DNA from 4 places in the Virgibacillus natechei genome. Region 1 is predicted to be linked to each of the others. Evidence: predicted binding sites of a transcription regulator. Region 1 holds the regulator's gene; each other region holds the start of a gene.
The links. Region 1 encodes Rex, which represses fermentation and respiration genes when NADH is low (regulators of the CRP and FNR family bind a similar motif). Its sites were predicted from a motif close to TTGTGAAATATTTCACAA; they were not measured.
Positions count from the first base shown of each region.

Region 2: OLD84_RS02360 (nitrate/nitrite transporter) is a predicted target of Rex. The motif match lies at 1,244-1,261, and genes of this name have one in related genera.
Region 3: nadC (carboxylating nicotinate-nucleotide diphosphorylase) is a predicted target of Rex. The motif match lies at 1,820-1,837, and genes of this name have one in related genera.
Region 4: OLD84_RS18350 (hydroxymethylglutaryl-CoA synthase) is a predicted target of Rex. The motif match lies at 1,276-1,293, and genes of this name have one in related genera.

Region 1 is NZ_CP110224.1:846,360-849,576, forward strand. It holds gene OLD84_RS04735 (ABC transporter ATP-binding protein) at 1-1,284, opposite strand, end outside; gene OLD84_RS04740 (redox-sensing transcriptional repressor Rex) at 1,440-2,081, shown strand; gene OLD84_RS04745 (YdiK family protein) at 2,301-2,486, opposite strand; gene OLD84_RS04750 (CPBP family intramembrane glutamic endopeptidase) at 2,494-3,207, opposite strand.
Region 2 is NZ_CP110224.1:392,727-395,943, reverse strand. It holds gene OLD84_RS02370 (tetratricopeptide repeat protein) at 1-684, opposite strand, end outside; gene OLD84_RS02365 (hypothetical protein) at 701-1,177, opposite strand; gene OLD84_RS02360 (nitrate/nitrite transporter) at 1,493-3,004, shown strand; gene ric (iron-sulfur cluster repair di-iron protein) at 3,117-3,217, shown strand, end outside.
Region 3 is NZ_CP110224.1:3,138,601-3,141,817, reverse strand. It holds gene nadA (quinolinate synthase NadA) at 1-813, opposite strand, end outside; gene nadC (carboxylating nicotinate-nucleotide diphosphorylase) at 880-1,710, opposite strand; gene OLD84_RS15940 (IscS subfamily cysteine desulfurase) at 2,037-3,176, shown strand.
Region 4 is NZ_CP110224.1:3,672,998-3,676,214, reverse strand. It holds gene OLD84_RS18360 (class II fumarate hydratase) at 1-247, opposite strand, end outside; gene OLD84_RS18355 (hypothetical protein) at 692-1,048, shown strand; gene OLD84_RS18350 (hydroxymethylglutaryl-CoA synthase) at 1,521-2,696, shown strand; gene sspO (small acid-soluble spore protein O) at 2,805-2,954, shown strand; gene OLD84_RS18340 (ribonuclease H family protein) at 3,020-3,217, shown strand, end outside.

The DNA.
Region 1 (3,217 bases):
GATATCTTTTTCGTTAACAGTTGGATAATCATCCCATAATTCGAGTAAAACTGTTTTAGAAGACGATAGATTGGCCTGCTCCTGATCATAGTAACCGATTTGTACATTTGTTCCCAATTTAATGGTTCCAGTGATTGGTTTAAATTTCTCTAAGATTAGTTTCAGCAAGGTTGTTTTTCCAACACCGTTTGGTCCGACCAGTGCGATTCGTTCCCCGCGATTTACATTTAATTTTGCATTCGTAAATAAAGGCTCACTTTCATCCTCATAACGAAAAGAAAGATTGTCCATTTTTAAGACATCATTGCCACTTCGTCTGTTTATCTGAAAGGAAAAGTTAGCCGATGATTCATCGCCTAATGGTTTATCTAGTTTATCCATTTTCTCAAGTTGTTTTCTTCGGCTTTGCGCCCGTTTGGTAGTAGAAGCACGGGCGATATTTCGTTGGACAAAGTCTTCCATTTTTTTCATTTCGGTTTGTTGTTTTTCAAAATCCTTTAATTCCTGTTCATAATCGAGCGCCTTTTGTTCTAGAAATTTACTGTAACTGCCGTGGTACTTCTTCGTTATATGCCGTGAAATCTCGTAAACAATTGAAACGGTTTTGTCCAAAAAGTAACGGTCATGGGATACAATAATAACTGCTCCGGGATAGCTAATTAAATAGTTTTCTAACCATCCGAGGGTGTCTATATCTAGGTGGTTGGTAGGCTCATCTAATATAAGTAATTCCGGCTTTTTCAATAACAGTTTCCCTAATGCTAATCTTGTCTTTTGTCCACCGCTCAATTCATTAATTGGTGTCCCGTAATCATAATCCTGAAAGTGGAGACCGCTAAGAACAGCCTTTATATCAGCCTCGTATGTGTACCCACCATTCGTATGAAAGGATTGTTGAAGTTTATCATAGTCCTGTAAGATCTTTTCATTATGGGCACTGGACATTCCAGAAGCTTGTTCCATTTCCTTCTCTAGTGCTCGTAAATCTTGCTCTTGGATGGTCAAATGATGAAATACCTCAACCATTTCATCCCATATTGTTTTTTCAGAAGCCAAAGATGTATGTTGTGACAAATAACCTATCGTCAGGTCTTTTGGTCTGAAAAGATCTCCATCATCGTAATTAAGCTCTCCAGCCATAATCTTTAATAAAGTTGATTTGCCAGAACCATTTCTTCCCACAATAGCTATTCGATCATTATCCTTTATTTCAAGTTTCACATTTGCTAAAATTTCATCTGCCCCGAAGGACTTCGTAAGATTATTTAATTGCATTAATATCATAACGTTCACCTCATATTCTCCAGTGTATCGCATTGTTAATCAGCCTCGCAACAATTGTGAAATTAATCACGACTTTCCCGAATTTTTCTGATATAATTAGAACTATATAATAGATGTGAATATACATGAGGCATGAAGTGGAAAGAGGTACATAGATGGATAAACATAAAATACCAAAAGCAACTGCAAAACGTTTGCCATTATATTATCGATTTTTAAATAATTTAAATCACCAAGGAAAATCACGCGTTTCTTCAAAAGAACTTAGTGAAGCAGTGAAAGTAGATTCTGGAACCATTCGAAGAGACTTTTCCTATTTTGGCGCATTGGGAAAAAAAGGCTATGGGTATAATGTGGAATACTTACTTGGTTTTTTTCGTAAAACATTGGATCAGGATGAAGTAACAGATGTGGCTATAATTGGAGTGGGGAACTTAGGGACTGCTTTCTTACATTATAATTTTATGAAAAACAATAATATAAAAATCAAAATGGCTTTTGATGCAGATAAAGAAAAAGCAGGAACAGACATTGGTGGCGTTCCAATCTACCACATTGACGAGTTAGAGGAGAAATTTAATGAGACGAAAGTGGCCATTTTAACGATACCTGCTACCGAGACAGATGCGATTACAGAACGTCTTGTGCAACAAGAGATTTCAGGAATTCTTAATTTCACACCTGCACGCCTTACAGTGCCAGACCATGTTCGTGTGCATCATATTGACTTGGCAGTTGAATTACAAGCATTAACTTATTTTTTGAAAAACTACCCATTGGAAAAAGAGGATTCATAAACTGCGATAAAGTAAGTCTCTTCACCAAAATCTCTGGGGTGACAAACTAGATGAAATTATGAATTATAAGGGCCGCTGCGGAAAAACACTACGCTTTCCGTGGGCCCTTAGCTCAGCCTCCTCGGAAAAAAGAAGTTCGCTTTCTTCCTGCGGGCTCTTCCCACTGCGCTCATAGATTTTAGTGTTGCCCCATAAGTAAATAAAAAGAAGCAGCTCAGGCTACTTCTTTTTATTTTTTTTCGACCGAAGATGCATAGACATCATTCGTATTCCAATACCAAAATCAAGTGTAGCAACAGCTGCAAGAACGATCGTCGTGACATTCCATATCGTTTCCTCAGCAAATTGAATACCTACATATACAAATAGTATACCCATTATAAAATAGATGATCGCCATAGTCATAGTTAGTCTAACCTCCTAATAAGATCATCTGCATTTGTTCCATTTCTCGCTGCATACGTTCAATATCCTCTGGATCAAGCCCAAATTGGACGAGAACGACAATCGTGTTCATTGCCATATGCACGATGATAGGCACAATAATCCGTTTTGTTTTCACATAGAGAAATGCAAAGACAAATCCCATTGAAGCATAGATCAGCATGTGTGTAGGGTCTAAATGAATAATCCCGAATATCAAAGCTGACAATAATGCGGCAATAAAGAAGTTTGTTCGCGCATAAAATTGACCGAAAATAATTTTACGAAAGATAATTTCTTCTAATATAGGAGCTATTATGGCTGGAATAATCATAAATATTGGTGCTGCTCGTGCAATATCCATGATCTCCTGTGTATTCTCAGAACCAGGATCAATGCCAAGTAACTCCACTTCAATCATACCAGCAATTCCTTGAGCAGCGAAGGCCATAAATACCCCTAAGAATGACCATAGAATAACATTTCCCGCAGAAGAGGCATTGCGATGACTTTCCATTTTCATGTCAGGTCTCATTAGTAGAATAACTACTACAAGAGCTGAGGCAAAGCTTATAATGGACCAGTAAATAACAGCATCAAACTCACTGATTGGAAAAACTACAAACAAAATGGGTGCAAAAATAACCCCAGAAATCTGCATGATGATATAGGTTATAATCACCCACCAATATCGTTTTGGCAAAATAGAACGC
Region 2 (3,217 bases), 450 kb from region 1:
GAAGTAGATTTCCCCAATTTTAAGTAACGTTTTTCCCTCAGATACCTTATCCTCACTCTGTTGATTTGTTTCCAACAATTGTTGATATAGAGATAAAGCCTTGTTGTAATCCTTCATACGAATGTATACATCAGAAATGAGAGCGGTTGTCTGGCCAATGATGAGATCTTTTTTGTTTACTGATTTGCGAAAGTAGTTCAGCGCCTGCTCCAGATAACGAACACCAAAGTCATCATTCTTTTCATCTAAATACACCTTACCTAAACTGCTGTATGCCATTCCATATGTATACATATCCTGCCAATTAATTGATTTCAGCATATCTAATAATTCATTTACCAATTCCATAGCCTTTGGTAGGTGCTTTTGTTCTCTTTCCAGCTCAGCATAATCCAAAAAGGTATCTATCACGAACCCTGGATATTCATTCTCCATTCCTTTTATATGTAACGCTTGCTTGCTGTAATGCACAGATTTAGTATAATTCTTATCCCTTTTATAAAACGCGGCCATTGTGTGTAATGAAAGAAAGTGTACGTCATCCCTTATTTCATCATTCACTTCAAGAATACTTTCTAATTCCTGAACGTCCTCTCGAGCTAATTCATATTCCTGTCCGTTTACATGACGATTAATCTTCTCTCTTACTGACAGGATGTGCTCTCGTAGCTCTTTGGTTATCATTCGTCACACCCCTTTTTCAGAAAATAATATGAATCACGATTAGGAAAAACAATATCATCCCTAAGCGCAAATGAATTATTCGTAGTTTTCCAGATGGTTTCATAAGCCTCATCCACCCCGTAACAACCATGCCAATTAGAGCGATACCTGTCAGCAATCCGCTTATCATCTTCCCATTTTGCCAGTAAAATCCATAACGATTAATGGTAAGCCACGCATGCATCATAATAAGTAGTAGAGCCGCTGTACCAATCCACCTATGAAATGGCATTATTTTTTTGGATATATTTGCAAGCTTTATCTTTGTGTTTCGATCCGAAGAGGAACGTATTGTAGAAAAAACAGCATGTCTAGTCCAATTGAATAGAATGAAAAATAGACCCAATAAACCAAATAAAATATGAATCCTTATAATTGGAAAAGTGCTACTTGTCACGATTACCCATATCGCCAGGACCAATACTAATATATTGAAATAAAACCATTTGTTCATCTAAATAAACCCTTTTCTTCTCTGTCCAATCTCTAATTCTATTTAAACATTCTTTGCATAATGTTGATGTGATAAATATCACACATTTGGCACACCCACTTCGTTACTTATCTTCATTTTTTTTACTGTTTTTATCGCAGTTATGTGATGTTTTTCACTGTTATATAAATGATTATCATTTAGTCTAATAAGAACTAGTTATTTTTAGAAAACTTGGCTTATCGCCAAGCTTTATGGCGATAGCCTTAGTTGCACTTATGCAGTAAGAAAGTTTTTATACTTTCTTATCTGCTAAAGAAAGGAAGGAAACGTTTAATGAGAAATCCATCTCTTCAATTGTCACTACAAACTTCCAGTCTAGTTGTTGGATTTATGATGTGGGTCTTAATATCCTCCTTGATGCCCAGCATTCAAGAGGATATTGCATTAACTCCTGGACAGGTTTCCCTCGTAACTGCGATACCAGTTATTTTGGGGTCATTATTACGAATTCCAGTTGGTTTTTATACCAATCGATTTGGTGCCAGAACGATTAATCTTATTAGTCTTATAACCCTTTTATTTCCTGTGTTCTATATTAGTATTGCTGATTCTTTCATTGATTTAGTGATTGGAGGTTTTATTTTAGGCGTTGGGGGAGCAACGTTCTCTATCGGGGTTACATCATTACCAAAGTATTACCCAAAGGAAAAGCATGGTCTTATTAATGGTATTTATGGGGTTGGTAACATTGGTACTGCCATAACTACTTTCGCCGCTCCTGTTATCGCCGAGTCAATCGGATGGCAACAAACCGTTCAGTTGTATTTAATTCTAATTATCCTATTTGCTGCATTGAATTTCATTTTAGGAGATAAAAAGGAAACAAAAGTAAAAAATTCAATGCTTGAACAAATAAAAGGCGTATACCGCAACTCAACGTTATGGTTTCTAAGCTTGTTTTATTTTGTAACTTTCGGGGCATTTGTGGCATTCACGGTGTTTTTACCCAATTTTTTAGTGAACAATTTCAATTTAACCCCTGTTGATGCTGGGTTAAGAACTGCCGGTTTCATTACGCTCGCAACATTCGTACGACCGCTTGGTGGTTGGTTAGCAGACAAATTTAATGCCTATATTATTTTAATGTTTATATTTGTTGGTGTTACCATTTCTGGAATTCTTTTATCATTTTCACCGAATATTGAATGGTACTCCGTAGGCTCATTAGCTGTTGCTATTGCTGTCGGTATAGGAAATGGTACAATATTCAAACTTGTTCCGTTTCACTTCTCCAAACAAGCTGGTATTGTTAATGGAATTGTATCGGCTATGGGGGGCTTAGGAGGATTCTTCCCTCCAATACTATTAACAACCGTCTATAATATGACTGGCACCTATGCAATTGGATTTATGGCGCTTTCTCAATTTGCGCTCGTAAGTTTTGTTATTGTTATTTTCATGTATTATCAAGACCACAAGAATATTGAAAGAAAAATAGTCGACGGATCGACTGAGGGGATTATGGTAACCGATAGAAATGGAGACATTCAATATGTTAATCCTGCTTTCACACAAATGACTGGATACACAGCAGTAGAAGCAATTGGAAGCAAGTCAACCCTTTTGAATTCAGGAAAACATGACCCTTCCTTCTATAATGAAATGTGGACGACGATTTATGAAAATGGTTATTGGAAAGGAGAAATCTGGAACAAACGAAATAACGGAGAACTATTCAAGGTATTGGTTACCATACACTCTATTAACAATAATGTTGATGAAATAAAGTATTACGTCGGAAGATTTACCGACCTATCAAATTCAGCTGAAGAATTAAAGGAATAGCATAAATGCATGACGATAAGCCAAGTTTTCTAATAATAAGTGAGTTAGATCACAGAAAAGCTTGGTCAAATAGCTTATCATCTAATCAAGTCAAATTTTAGGAGGTAAGCAAATGAGTACATTCACCGCTGAGCATACACCAGCACATATTGTAAAGATCTTCCCTAAGGCTAGTGATTTATTTAAGGAAAATCAGATTGACTTTTGCTGTGG
Region 3 (3,217 bases), 1.6 Mb from region 1:
GTAGTCTGATCTGGCTACGACTTCTCGTGAGCATTCCGGGTGGACAATGATGTTGGTTGCTGGTTTTGTTTTACGAATATGGTTGATGTTGCTTTCGGTAAAATTTTCGTGTACGGAACAGTGTCCTTTCCATAAGATGACCTGTACGTTTTGCAGGTCGTCGCCGTCATATTCGAATGTATCTGTAATGGGATTCCAGACGGCCATGTTTTCCAGTGGGACGCCGAGATCATAGGCTGTGTTTCTTCCTAAATGCTGATCTGGTAAAAATAGGATGCGCTCTTTTTGTGTGAAAGCCCATTCCAGCATCTTTTTCGCGTTGGAGGATGTGACGGTTGCGCCGCCATTTTCTCCGACGAATGATTTGATTGCTGCGGTCGAGTTGACGTATGTTAAGGGAACGATTGTGTCGCCGAATGTGTCTTGCATTTCCTTCCAGCCGCGTTCGGTTTGGGTGATGTTGGCCATGTCTGCCATGGAACAGCCTGCGCGCATATCCGGCAAAATAACTTTTTGCTCCTTTTTTGTTAAAATATCTGCCGTTTCTGCCATAAAATGAACACCGCAAAACACGATGTATGCGGCATCCGTGTTATCTGCTGCTACTTGGGCGAGTTGTAGGGAGTCGCCGGTTACATCTGCGAACTGGATGACTTCATCTTTTTGATAATGATGGCCTGGAATAAAAAGTTTATCCCCAAATTTATCCTTTAACTGCCACACGCGGTTTTCCATTTCTTCTGTAGATAGGTTTTTGTAATGATCTGGCATCATTTGATTTTCCGTGTTTTGGATCATTTTTAATAAACTCATTTTTATTTCCTCCCACTATACAATTCGTTTTTCTTAAAATTTCTCCTGACTTCTACAGCCACCCTTTTAATCAATGTTCAAACTGATATCCAGTGCTTTTATGGAATGGGTGATGAAGCCGAGGGAGATATAATCCACGCCGGTGTGTTGATAGGTTGTTAGATTATCTAAGGTAATACCTCCGGATGCCTCGGTGACAATATGCTTCGGGACATAGGTAGCAAGTTCTTTCACTTCATCGGGATTTCGATTATCAAACATAATACGATCGGCATTTGCCTCAACGGCTTCTATAACTTGCGCTTTTGTTTCTGCTTCCACTTCGATCATTGTCATGTGACCACTATGTTGACGCGCTGCTCGGACCGCTTTTGAAATCGATCCGCAAAAGGCGATATGATTATCCTTGATCATGATCCCGTCATAGAGTCCGAAGCGGTGATTTTTCCCGCCTCCCGCGGTTACAGCATACTTTTCAAACATTCGCAGGCCCGGTGACGTTTTTCGTGTATCACAAATCTCGATGGTGTCATCGTTTAACGTTTCCGCACATTTTTTAGTCATGCTTGCAATTCCGCTCATGCGCTGGATCAGGTTGAGAATGACGCGTTCCCCTGACAGGATGCACAGGATTGGGCCGCTTACCGTGGCAATCTCATCCCCCGGATATACCTGGTCGCCGTCTTTATAAAATATCTCCACTTCTATTGTTGGGTCGAGTAAGTGATAGGACTCCTCGATGAGTGCTAATCCAGCTATAATTCCTTCCTCTTTTGCTAAAAATATTCCTTTTCCTAATTGATCTGGGGGGAAGATAGCGGTACTTGTTCGATCAGCGTCTCCAATATCTTCGATTAAAAAAGATTGCAGCGCTGTTCGTAATTTGATTTTGTTCATGTACGTGAGATACCTCCTGTCGTTTAGCTTCGTAATGATCGGTCAAGTGGTCATCAGGTCAACAGCGGCAGCAATTTCTCCTAGCGCCAAATAGGAATTCCTGTCTTCCTTGTGAAAAAAATCACATTCTTAGCCGCACTTCATTTATCACCACTGTTCGTGCAGCAATACCGCTACCACTGATAATAATGGCGTTTGCAGTCATCATGATAACTCCTTTATTTTGCAATACATATACATGTGTCTTGACACCTATATTTACATACTATTAAACTAAAAACAAGACTTTTATATAAAATTTTTAAAAAATAGACAGGAGTGCTGTTATGATTTACTTAGATTATGCGGCGACAACACCAATCTCAGATGAGGCTTTAGACGTGTATACAAAGGTTTCAAAATCTTTTTTCGGGAATGCGAACAGCTTGCACGATGCTGGTTCAGATGCATTTCAATTGTTGGAGACATGTCGGGAGGAATTGGCAAATTTGCTTCACGGCGCAAAAGAAGGGATTTATTTTACGAGCGGCGGATCAGAAGCGAATAGCCTGGCATTAAGCTCGCTGATTGATGCACATAAGGAAAAAGGGAATCATCTGATTACGACAGCCACCGAGCATTCCTCGGTGGATCATTTTTTTAAGAAAATGGAAGGGGAAGGATTTGACGTGACGTATTTGCCAGTGGATGATAGCGGCAGACTTGCGGTCGATGACGTTGAGGACGCGATCAGGGAAACGACCATCCTCGCATCGATTCACCATGCGAACGGGGAGATTGGCACGGTGCAGCCGATTGAAGCGATAGGCAATCTATTACAGGAAAACAATATCCTATTCCACGCAGATTGTGTCCAAACGTTTGGAAAAATCCCGATCGATTTGAGGCAGTTTAAACTGGATAGTCTATCCCTATCCAGCCATAAAATTTACGGGCCAAAAGGGGTGGGGGCAGCCTATATCGATCCTAAAGTCAAATGGCAGCCGCAAATCCCACATACAACGCATGAATCGGGATTCCGCCCAGGGACGGTAAATGTGCCAGGGATCGCAGCATTTGTGACTTCCGCAAAAGCAGTCTGTGATGCTATCATGAAGGAAGGAGAACGTATTACTGAATTGCGAGCGAAATTGATGGCATCTCTACCTTCGATGATTACGGTTGAAGGAGATGAAACGCATTTTCTGCCCCATATTCTAGGCCTTCGGATCGCTAACGTAGAGGGGCAATATACGATGCTTGAGTGCAACCGCCACGGTGTCGCGATCTCGACTGGCAGTGCCTGTCAAGTTGGAAAACAAGAACCCTCCCGAACGATCAAAGCATTAGGCAGAACGGATGCAGAAGCAAAGCAATTTATTCGCCTGTCCTTTGGCAAACAGGTAACCATGGAGGACATCGATCAAACGGCAGCGGTATTTCGTGAAGTGCTAGGAGCTTATTTTGGAGAGGGAGTTCGTGTTTAGTGTGAATAGGGGAATTGTTGCTTGTGTGTCCATAAGCGCCA
Region 4 (3,217 bases), 1.0 Mb from region 1:
CTTCCTCAGAAGCTTGTACAATGGCTTGTCCTATATCACGCTCGAGCATTCCGAGATTCATGTTGGCGGTTGCAGCGGAAGCCTTTATTATCCCCTGTGCTTTAATAAACGATCGTGGTAGGCGCAACCCACTAATCTGGAAATTTTCTACAGCACGCTGCGTTTGAGGCCCATAATAAGCTGTCTTAGGAACTAAAATTCGTCCCATTGGATCTTTTTCGGTACGATATTGCGTAGCAGAGTTCATTTTATATCTCTCCTCTTGAAAAATAGTAGACGCGTCGTATTTTCTTTATATTGTCCATTGCGGGCTTTTGTATAAGAACCTTTATTTGGCAGCATCTATGGCAGTATCTAGGAAGGTTGCAATTTCTTTGTTCTTTCAAGCCACTTATAATCGAGTAAGATAGCACTTCTTTTTGTACGGGGCGAATCTTTTTAGCTGATACCTTTAGTGCTCGCCATATCCTTTGGGGCAAAATTTGGACGCACCATTCTCATTAAACCAACTTCATCCTTGGACCTCTTCCCCTATCGAATTCCTTCCAATTACTGTAGAAAATGCAAGCGTGAACGGATTATAGAAAGAAATTAAAAAAAGAGCGGACCTATTTGTTTTTATTCATTCAACTTCTCTTTCTTAGGATGTAAGGCATCAAACGAATAAAACGGTTTGGGGCTGAAACATTGGTTGTCTACAGTGGTTCATTTCGTTGTTTTAAGTACTTATATTATTTTGTTCATCGCTATTGTTAAACATATTTTTTACATTTTGGCGTACAAACGAAACGCTTATACAGACGTTTGGTCCATCGATATTGGTCAGTCTAAGGTTTATTATATACTTGCTATTATTGTGTTTCCTTTTTCTTTTTTCTTTGAATGGAGTGTTCTTACGTGGCTTCCGCTTGTTTTTCTCATCTATGGATTTATAACTAAAGTTGGGGCTGAGGACGCCCTCAAGGCAAACGAGCAGCGTGCGTACATGGACAGGTTAGAAGAGGAAAACAAGCAGCTCAGAAAACAGTTAAGTCAAAATGAAGACTGAATTGGTTAAAAGAAACAAGCATCTACTAAAAAGCAGATGCTTGTTTCTTATTTGTCAAAGTTAATTAACCCAGGAGCTTCTGTTGGTTTCCTATTGCAACTAAGGCTAACGTCAAAAGCTTGGCGATAAGCCAAGTTTTCTAATATCCTAAAAACAAACCACTTTTGCTTTCTCTTAATTGTTTTTAGTGTAAGATTATATTATCATTTATAGTATTGAGTGTATTTTTGTGCAATATTTTACCTAGTGAGAAACAGTTATGTATTGTTTGGCAGTTAAGAAAGTATAACTACTTTCTTAACTGCATAAGTGCAATTAAGGCCTGTGCCATAAAGGCTTGCACTCCAAAGCATAAGAGATTCTAACAAAGCGAAGAACGCTTTTTAAGAATCCCTTTAACAAAAGCCAAGTTTTCTAAGGAATGAATTCGCTGTGCATATGTAAAATATATGGTGAGAAAAGAGGAATAACGTTGAAAATTGGAATTGATAAGATAGGATTTTATACACCACATCTATATGTTGATATGAACGAATTAGCTGTAGCAAGAGATATAGACCCTGGAAAATTCACGGTCGGTATTGGTCAGGAAAAGATGGCGATTGCTCCAATCACACAGGATTCCGTTACGCTAGCAGCGAATGCAGCATTGGAGATTTTAGATGAAGAAGATAAGGACAAGATTGACTTTGTTATTTTTGGAACAGAGACAGGCGTCGATAGTTCTAAATCTGCAGGGGTTTATGTCCACGAATTATTAGGATTGAACCCACAAGCTCGGACCATTGAGGTGAAGCAGGCTTGTTATGGAGCCACTGCAGGTATTCAAATGGCAAAAGGTCATATTGCATTGAATCCAGAAAGTAAGGTATTGGTATTAGGTTCGGATATTGCGAGATATGGCTTGAATACCTCGGGGGAAGCAACGCAAGGAGCAGGAGCGGTTGCATTATTGATGAGTGCAGATCCTACTATTATGGCGTTGGAAGATAAAAGTGCCTATTTCACCTCTGATATTATGGACTTTTGGCGTCCAGTCTATTCGGATAAAGCGTTTGTTGACGGAAAATTATCAAATGAACAGTACATTGCATTCTTTTCAAAAGTATGGGGCCAATTCAAAGAGAAGTCAGGTCTGGGGCTAAAAGATTTTGATGCCATTTGTTACCATTTACCATATACAAAAATGGGGCTCAAAGCCTTACGAACGATTTGGGATGAAGGTTCAGATAATGACAAAGAGCGTCTAGAAGAAAACTATACATTTAGCGCCAAGTATAACAGAATTGTTGGAAATATTTATACTGGTTCCTTGTATTTAAGCGTACTGTCCCTGCTTGAGAACAAAGAAGATTTAAAAGCTGGTTCAAGAATCGGTTTATTCAGCTATGGTTCTGGAGCCGTAGGGGAATTCTTTACAGGTATTCTGCAACCAAATTATAGGGATCATTTATACGTCGATAACCATACGGAACTATTCCAATCTCGAACAGCAGTATCGGTTTCCGAATATGAAGAGACTTATGAAGATACGTTGCCAATGGATGGATCAACCATGGAACTGGATATTGACAACGATCCAGCGACAATTTGTTTAGCAGGAATAACAGCTGACCAGCGTCAATATGTGAATAAACGAAATAAATAAGCGTTTGATGAGCGCTGGGAAGAGGTGTCTTCTCAGCGCTTTTACGTCTCGGCCGATACATATAAACCACCTATTCTAGCCAACCTAAACGAGTGGAGGTGTTTTTATATGGGAAAAAGAAGGAAAAATGATAATGGCGTTAGCGATGAACAAGCTGTTAGAAAGAAATTACCGAAGGATTTTGATCATGAGATGGCAAATGAACCTCTAACAGAAAATGAAAAATTAAATAACAAGAAAACGAAAAAACGACAGTGATCGTGTAGGGGGAGTGACTTGATATCATTCCCCCCTCATACAATTTAAGTAAGGGTGGTAGAAAGATGGAAGTCAGAATAGAGTTCATGTATCAGACACCCAAAGGATTAGGCACAACATTTAGCTCAGACGTAATGGCTGCAGAAGAAGCAATCGTGATAGCTGACGATTTAAATAAGACAGGGCGAACGAAACATGTCGCCTTTATCGATAGCTATGGAAATACATGGACGTTGAAGGAACTTAAGAAAATGATGGAGGAA